One region of the Kribbella solani genome, then DNA from elsewhere that is predicted to be linked to it. Evidence: riboswitches for the same ligand, from Rfam matches in the RefSeq annotation. Region 1 holds a riboswitch; the other holds the start of a gene.

Region 1 (4,200 bases):
GACAACATGAAGAAGGACCGCCTGACCGTGATCCTGACCTCGGACTACGCAGGATGAGCACTCCGGTCCTGCAGACCGAGGTCGGCCGGGACGGCTGGGAAGCCATCGTCACCGACCCGGCGTCCGCGGTCATCTCGTCCGACTTCGACGGCGTACTCTCGCCGCTCGTCGAGGACCCGGCGCGCTCCCGGCCGGTCGAAGGCGCACTGGACGCGCTGGCCCGGCTGGCGCGGTCCGTCAACCAGGTAGCAATCGTCACGGGCCGTCCGGCGCTGGTCGCGACCGAGCTGTCCGGCGTGAGCGGGTACCCGGGGCTCGGGCGGCTTGTCGTGCTCGGGCACTACGGGCTGGAGCGGTGGGACGCGGCGACCGGGAAGGTCACCAGCGAGCCGGTGCCGGCAGGTGTCACGACGGCGCGCGACCGGCTGCCGGGGCTGCTGAGCGACGCCGGCGTACCGGATGCGTTCGTCGAGGACAAGAACAGTTCATTGGCCGTACACACCCGTCGGCTGGACGATCCGACCGGTGCGCTCGAGCTGCTGCGCGGCCCGCTGACCGCGCTCGCCGAGGAGACCGAGCTTCGGCTGGAGCCGGGCAACCTGGTCCTGGAGCTGCGGCCGCCCGGGATCGACAAGGGCGTCGCGGTTCGGCACCTGCTCGAGTCGACCGGCGCACGGTCGATCCTGTACGCGGGGGACGACCTTGGCGATCTCGCCGCGTTCCGGGCGATCCAGGAACAGCGCGCGACCGGCGTACGCGCCGTCCTGCTCGCGACCCGCTCGTCCAACGCGACCGAACTGATCGATGCCGCCGATGTCGTGGTGGACGACCCGAGTGGCGCGGTGACCGTGCTCACTGCCCTTTCGGACGCGATCGCCGCCCGCTGAACGCCTGCGCCACGGTCCTGCCGATCGGCTGAACCGGACGTTCGACGTACCCGCCGTCGTCGAGGTTCGCGAGCCGTTCGAAGGGGTTTCGCGAGGCCGGATCACCGGTGAGCAGGAACGACACGACGACCCCGATCACGTACAACGGGAGCATCGGCAGGCCGATCAGACAGAAGTACTGCCAGGAATGTCTTTCCTCGTGGCGGACCAGGGCGGCGTTGCCGAAGTACGCCCGGTCGTGCTTGCTGAGTACGACGTTCCCGATCGTGAACGCGCCGGCGATCGGAAAGCCGAGCTGGTACCCGTTCGCGAAGATCAGTCCGCGTGGTCCCCGCGTGAACGTCGCCCGGCCGAGCAGGCCGGCGAACAGGCCGCTCAGCGTGGACAGATTGACGAAGTTGCCGATCACCTTCACCCACTGCCAGGCGGTCATGCGGATCAGTATGGGTTCTGTCGGTGGGGTGCGGTAAGACTTGGGGGTGAGTTCGGTGGTGCGGGTCTGGCGGCCTGGGCGGGTGGTCGATCCGCATTCGGTGATCGGTGGGTTCCGGAAAGGGCCTGGCGATCCGGCGTACGTGTTCGATGCCGGGTCGCGGACCGTGTGGCGAGCGACACGGACTCCGGACGGGCCGGTGACGTTGCGGTTGCGGGCGCGCGCCGGGGAGGTCGAGGCCGAGGCGTGGGGGCCGGGCGCGGCGTGGGCACTGGACGGCGTGCCGGAGTTGCTGGGGGAGCGGGACAGCTGGGACGGGTTCGAGCCGCTGGCGGAGCATCGGGTGCTGGTGGACGCGGCGCGGCGGTTCCCGGATGTCCGGGTGCCGCGGTCGCGGGCGGTGTTCGAGGCGATGGCCGCGGCGGGGATCGAGCAAGTCGTTACGGGCAAGGAGGCGTTCCGGGCGTGGCGGCTGCTGCTGCGTGAGTACGGCGAGCCCGCGCCGGGGCCGAAGCCGCCGGACGGGCGGCAGCTGATGGTGCCGCCGGCGCCCGAGGAGTGGCGCCTGATCCCGTCCTGGCAGTGGCTGCGAGCGGGTGTCGAAGGGCGGCGGTCTCGCGTGGTGACGACCGCGGCGACCCGGGCCAAGGCGCTGGAGCGGACGCTGGAGCTGACCGATTCCGCGGAGATCGAGCGGCGTCTCAGGTCGCTGCCCGGGGTCGGCGTGTGGACGGCGGCCGAGGTACGGCAGCGCGCGCACGGTGACGCGGATGCCTTCTCCTTCGCGGACTATCACGTCTCGCGGAACGTCTCGTACGCGCTGATCGGTGAGGAACTGGACGACGACGGGTGCGCCGAGCTGATCGAGCCGTACCGCGGCCACCGGTTCCGCGTCCAGCGGCTGATCGAGCTCGCGGGCATCGGTCACCCCCGCTTCGGGCCGCGCAAATCGCTGCCGACGCACACCCCGGGAGCCACCCACCGGCTCCGCTGAGCTGAGATCGCCTGTCTCACATGGCGGGAACGCAGGACACAATATGGACCCGATTGGGTAATCTCGGGGGCAGCTCATCCAGAGGGACTGAGGGAAACGGCCCGTTGACGTCCCGGCAACCCTCCCCGTCGAGCCCCCGCCCGGGGCGCCTCGCGGTGGAACGGTGCCAAATCCGTCCTGGCACCGAGATCCGGTGCCGGGGAAGATGAGAGGGGAACCTCACTCATGAGCCTGACCGCCACCACCCACACGATCCGGGACGGTGCCTTCGGCAACGGTACGCACCTGAGCTGTCGCGCCTGTGGGGCGAAGTCGCCGCTCGGCCCGTTCTACGCCTGTATGGAGTGCTTCGGTCCGCTCGAAGTCGGGTACGAGTATCCGGCCATCACCCGTGAGCAGATCGAGGCCGGACCGAAGAACATCTGGCGGTACCAGCCGCTGCTGCCGGTCCCGGTGGACGTGGCCGGCTTCCCGAACACCGAGCCGGGGTACACCCGCCTCGTCGACGCCCAGAACCTGGCCCGTGAGCTGGGACTGCGCAAGCTGTGGGTGAAGGACGACTCCGGAAACCCGACGCACTCCTTCAAGGACCGCGTCGTCGCCTCCGCGCTGAGCGCGACCCGCGAGCTGGGCATGAAGGTCTTCGCCTGCCCCTCCACCGGCAACCTGGCCAACGCCGTCGCCGCGGCCGCCGCCCGGGCCGGAATCCGCTCGGTCGTGTTCATCCCGCACGACCTCGAGCGCCCGAAGGTGATCACCACCGCCGTGTACGGCGGCACGCTGGTCGCCGTCGAGGGCAACTACGACGACGTGAACAAGCTGGCCTCCGAGATCGCCGGTGAGGAAGAGGGCTGGGCGTTCGTGAACGTCAACGTCCGCCCGTACTACTCCGAAGGCTCCAAGACGCTGGCCTTCGAGATCGCCGAGCAGCTCGGCTGGCGGCTGCCGCAGCAGATCGTGGTTCCGGTCGCCTCGGGTTCGCAGCTGACCAAGATCGACAAGGGCTTCACCGAGCTCGGCAAGCTCGGGCTGGTCGACGCCACCGACTACAAGGTGTACGGCGCGCAGGCGACCGGCTGCTCTCCGGTCGCGCAGGCGTTCCGCGACGGGCATGACGTCGTCAAGCCGGTCAAGCCGGACACGATCGCCAAGTCACTGGCGATCGGCAACCCGGCCGACGGTCCGTACGTGCTGGACGTCGCCCGGCGTACCGGTGGCGCGATCGAGGACGTCAGCGACGAAGAGGTCGTCGAGGGCATCCAGCTGCTGGCCCGTACCGAAGGCATCTTCGCCGAGACCGCCGGCGGCGTGACGGTGGCGACGCTGAAGAAGCTGATCGCGACCGGGCAGCTCGACCCCGAGGCCGAGACCGTGATCATCAACTCCGGCGACGGGCTGAAGACGCTCGACGCCGTGGCCGACCGGGTCGGCCCCAAGGTGACCATCCCCGCGTCGTACGACGCCTTCGTGAAGGCAGGCCTGCAGTGAGTGTGAGTGTGCGCGTCCCGACCATCCTCCGCCCCTACACCCAGGGCGTCTCCGAGGTGTCCGCCGAGGGCGCCACGCTGCTGGAGGTGCTGGAGTCACTCGACACCTCGTACCCGGGGATCAAGGGCCGCGTACTGGACGAGTCCGGCGAGCTGCGCCGGTTCGTCAACGTGTACGTGAACGACGACGACGTACGGTTCGCCTCCGGCCTGCAGACCGAGGTCAAGGACGGCGGCCAGATCTCCATCATCCCCGCTGTCGCCGGCGGCTGATCCGAGCTTAAACTCCGCTGTGTGCGTGCGGTTGTAGTTTCTGAGTACGGCGTACTGCCGGAGGTCCGTGACGTGCCGGAGCCTTCGGCGGACGCCGGCTCCGTGGTGGTCCGCGTCGAAGCGACC
Region 2 (4,200 bases), 2.0 Mb from region 1:
AGCCGGCGGAGTGCTCGTGATCGCGAACCTGCGCGGTGGCGGCGAGTACGGAGCCGAGTGGCACGACGCGGGACGGCTGAAGAACAAGCAGAATGTGTTCGACGACTTCATCGCCGTCGCAGAGCACCTGCAGGACAGCGGCGTGACCACGCCGGAGCAGCTCGTCATCCACGGCCGCAGCAACGGCGGACTGCTCGTCGGTGCGGTCATGACCCAACGGCCGGACCTGTTCGCAGTCGCACTGCCCGGTGTGGGTGTGCTGGACATGCTGCGGTTCCACAAGTTCACAGTGGGAGCGGCGTGGGCGTCCGACTACGGACTGCCCGACGACCCGGACCAGTTCGAGGACCTGTTGGCGTACTCGCCACTGCACCGGGTCAGCGCAGGCACTGCGTACCCGGCGACGCTGGTGGTCACAGGTGATCATGACGACCGCGTGGTGCCGTTGCACAGCCACAAGTTCATCGCGGCGCTGCAGCATGCCCAGTCCGGTCCGCGGCCCGTCTTGACTCGGGTTGAGGTCAACACTGGCCATGGCTTCGGAAAACCGGCCGCGATGATCGCGTCGGAGTGGGCTGACCTACTGGCGTTCGCTGCTCACCATGTAGGTCTCGTACCTCCCGAGCAGTAGGAGGGCCGCTTCGCGAACCGCTGTTTCACCAGATGCGCGGGGCGTGCAGGTCGCGGGGATCGACGGACGGCTGACAGCCGTTCGCGGTCTCCGCGTACTCCGTCCGCGGCCCGCTGGTCGCGAGCGTACGGACGGCGTCCACCAGCCGGTCCACGTGCTCGCGGGTCGTCCCGAGGCCCAGGCTGGCGCGCACCGCCGTGCCGTGCTCGGGGGAGTCGGCGAGCAGACGGCCGACCAGCGGGTGGGCGCAGAACTTGCCGTCCCGGACACCGATCCCGTACTCGGCGCTGAGCGCGGCCGAGACGAGTGTCGAGGTCAGCCCGGCAACGGTGAAACAGACGGTGCCGACGCGGTCCGCGTCGTCGCCGAACAGCGAGTAAGTGGTGACGCCGTCGATCTGCGCGAGCCCGGAGCGCAGACGAGCCAGCAGACCGCGCTCGTGCTGCTCGATGGCGTCCCGGTGCCTGCTGATCGCGGCGCAGGCCGAAGCGAGGGCGATCGCGCCGATCACGTTGGGCGAGCCGCCCTCGTGCCGGGCCGGACCGGTCGACCACACCACGGTGTCCTCGGTCACCGCGTGCGTCGCGCCACCGCCGTACAGGTACGGCTCGGCCGCGTCGAGCCAGTCGGCCCGACCGATCAGGGCACCCGCGCCGTACGGCGCGTAGAGCTTGTGTCCGGACAGCGCGACCCAGTCGGCGCCGAGCGCGGCGAGGTCGACCGTCCGGTGCGGCGCCAGCTGCGCGGCGTCCACGCAGACCCGTGCGCCGTGCGCCTTCGCGACCTTGGTGAGCTCGGCGATCGGGAAGATCTCACCGGTGACGTTCGACGCGCCGGTGACCACGACCAGTCGCGGACCCTCGGGCGCCTGCCGGAGCGCGTCGGCGACGGCGGTCACGGCACCGGCCGGGGTGGACGGCGCGGCCAGGCGTACGGTGCGCTCGGCCGGCCAGGGCAGCAGCGCGGCGTGGTGCTCCGACTCGAACACGATCACGGTGGCATCAGCCGGTACGGCCCGGGCGAGCAGGTTGAGCGCGTCGGTGGTCTGCCGGGTGAAGATCACCTGGTCGTCCGCACGAGCACCGACGAAGGCGTGTACTTCGGCGCGGGCCCGCTCGTACCACTGGGTGGTGATCCGGGACGCGTACCCGTTGCCGCGGTGCACCGACGCGTACGACGGCAGCGCCGCCTCCACGCTGGCCCGGGCCGACTCCAGGCACGGCGCGCTGGCGCCGTGGTCGAAGTTGGCGTAGTCGGTGACCCGGCCGTCGGCCAGCGGTACCAGCAGGTCCGAACCGACCGTGGCCGGGATGCTGCCGGTGACGAGCCGCGCGACCGTGGGCCGCGGGGACGTGGTGCCGGCCGGTTCGAGGATGGAGAGAATCGACATGCTGCTGCTCCCGGAAGTCCGCACTTGCCGAGCGGGGTATCCGCACGGCCTGGTCCTCACCCGGGGCACCCCACCGCGGCGGAGGGTTGCCGGCCAGCGAGCCGGGGCTTGACGCTGGCGCTCATGACCTGCCGAGAACGGTAACGAACAGGCCACGCCGGTCGCCAGTGCGAATCTCAGATGATGAGATAGCCGAACACATCGTGGGACAACGCGCCCGAACGCGAGCTGCTGCAGGGTTACCTGGACTTCGCCTGACGGCGGTGGTCCACCCGCCTTGGAAACCGATTACCATTCGGTCTTCCGGTTCGGGACTTACTGTGCTCGACTCATGACATGAAGCGACCAGCCGCCCTGGTTGTCCTGCTGACAGCCGTCTTGACCGCTCTGCTCGCCGCCGTGCTGGTGCCGCCCGCCAGCGCGACGTCCGACGTACGCATCGAGGTACTGTCCACGCCACGTGCTGACATGGTCAGCGACGGCAACGTGCTGCTCGGGATCACCGGGCGGCGCCTGGACGAGCTGACGGTCAAGCTGAACGGGAAGGACGTGACCGACGCGTTCACCCGGCAGTCCGACCGGCTGATCGGCGTCGTCAAGGGCCTGGTCAACGGCCGCAACAGCATCACCGCGGCGAACGCGCGGCTCGTGGTCACCAACCACCCGCGTACGGGTCCGATGCTGGCCGGTCCGCACGAGACACCGTTCATCTGCGGCACAGCCGGCTTCATCACGCTCGCCAAGGTCAAGCTCGGCCCACCGACGGATACGAACTGTTCGGTGCCTACCCGCATCGACTACCTGTACCGTTCGACGATCGACCGGTCGCTGAAAGTGCTTCCGGCGACGCGCCCGGCCGATCTGGCCACTGCAACGACATCAGACGGCCGCACGGTGCCGTACATCGTCCGAGTCGAGACTGGTGTGATCAACAGGTCGATCTACGAGTACGCCGTACTCAACGACCCGGCCGGTGGTGAACCGACTGTGGTGAAGGCGCCGAGCGGGTGGAACGGCCGGCTGGTCTACACGTTCGGTGGTGGCTGTCCCGGCGGGTGGTACCAGCAGGGGAGTGGCACCGGCGGGATCAACGACGACGTACTGCTCGGGCAGGGGTACGCGGTGGCGTCGTCGAGCCTCAACGTGTTCGGGGTGAACTGCAACGGCGTACTGGCTGCCGAAACCATGTCGATGACCCGGGAGCACATTCTGGAGACCATCGGCGTACCGAAGCAGACGATCGGGTGGGGCTGCTCCGGCGGTTCGTACCAGGTGTTCCAGATCGCCGACGACTATCCGGGACTGCTGGACGGGATCGTGGCGTCCTGTGTGTTCCCGGAGGTCGGTTTCGCCACTCTGCACACGATCACTGACTCACTCCTGCTGGACCACTACTTCCAGTCCGCGACCGGGTGGACTGCCGAACAGAAGCGCGCCGCCGCAGGCTTCGGCAAGGTCACCACGATCGCCAACCTGGCCGGTGCGGGCCGCCGGATAGACCCGCGGGTGTACTGCCCGGCGCAGCTGCCCGTCGAACAGCGCTACGACCCACTGAACAACCCAAGTGGTGCACGCTGCGACGTCTACGACCACCAGGTCAACATCTGGGGCAAGGACCCGCGGACAGGTGCCGCGCGACGTCCGCTGGACAACGTGGGCATCCAGTACGGCCTGGACGCGCTGAACGCGGGCAAGATCACTGCAGCGCAGTTCGTCGACTTGAACAAGGCGATCGGTGGCTTCGACCACGACGCCAACTTCGTACCCTCCAGGACAGTGGCTGATCCGCGGGCGATCAGTACGGCGTACCGGACTGGTCAGCTGATCAACGGCGGCGGGGGACTCGCCAGTACGCCGATCATCGACTACCGCCAGTACTGGGATGAGCTGCCGAATGGTGACATCCACCTGTTCTTTCACTCGTTCTCGCTGCGGGAACGGTTGCGTAAGGCAAACGGTGACGCGGACAACCAGGTGATGCTCGTACAGGCGGCCGACGCGCCAGGCGGCTTCAGTACGACCAACCCGGTGCTGACCGGTGCGCTGGCTGCACTGAACCGATGGATGGACGCTACGGACGCGGACCACGGTTCTGGCTCGCCCCATGCGCGGTTGATGCGCAACAAGCCCAGCGCACTGGCCGATGCGTGCTGGAGCCCGACAAACCAGAAGATCGTCG

Evidence for each region. A riboswitch is a leader RNA that binds a small molecule or an ion and turns the genes downstream of it on or off. The one in region 1 is predicted to bind S-adenosylmethionine.
Region 2: linked by a shared signal. The riboswitch ahead of HDA44_RS11375 (aminotransferase class V-fold PLP-dependent enzyme) and the one ahead of thrC (threonine synthase) in region 1 are both predicted to bind S-adenosylmethionine.

What each region holds. Positions count from the first base shown of each region.
Region 1 covers NZ_JACHNF010000001.1:4,510,278-4,514,477, reverse strand. The annotation lists gene HDA44_RS20540 (LytR C-terminal domain-containing protein) at 1-57, shown strand, start outside; gene otsB (trehalose-phosphatase) at 54-887, shown strand; gene HDA44_RS20530 (hypothetical protein) at 853-1,320, opposite strand; gene HDA44_RS20525 (DNA-3-methyladenine glycosylase family protein) at 1,367-2,314, shown strand; SAM riboswitch class I at 2,386-2,526, shown strand; gene thrC (threonine synthase) at 2,540-3,802, shown strand; gene HDA44_RS20515 (ubiquitin-like small modifier protein 1) at 3,799-4,074, shown strand; gene HDA44_RS20510 (alcohol dehydrogenase catalytic domain-containing protein) at 4,096-4,200, shown strand, end outside.
Region 2 covers NZ_JACHNF010000001.1:2,531,696-2,535,895, reverse strand. The annotation lists gene HDA44_RS11380 (prolyl oligopeptidase family serine peptidase) at 1-631, shown strand, start outside; gene HDA44_RS11375 (aminotransferase class V-fold PLP-dependent enzyme) at 657-2,021, opposite strand; SAM riboswitch class IV at 2,037-2,150, opposite strand; gene HDA44_RS11370 (DUF6351 family protein) at 2,358-4,200, shown strand, end outside.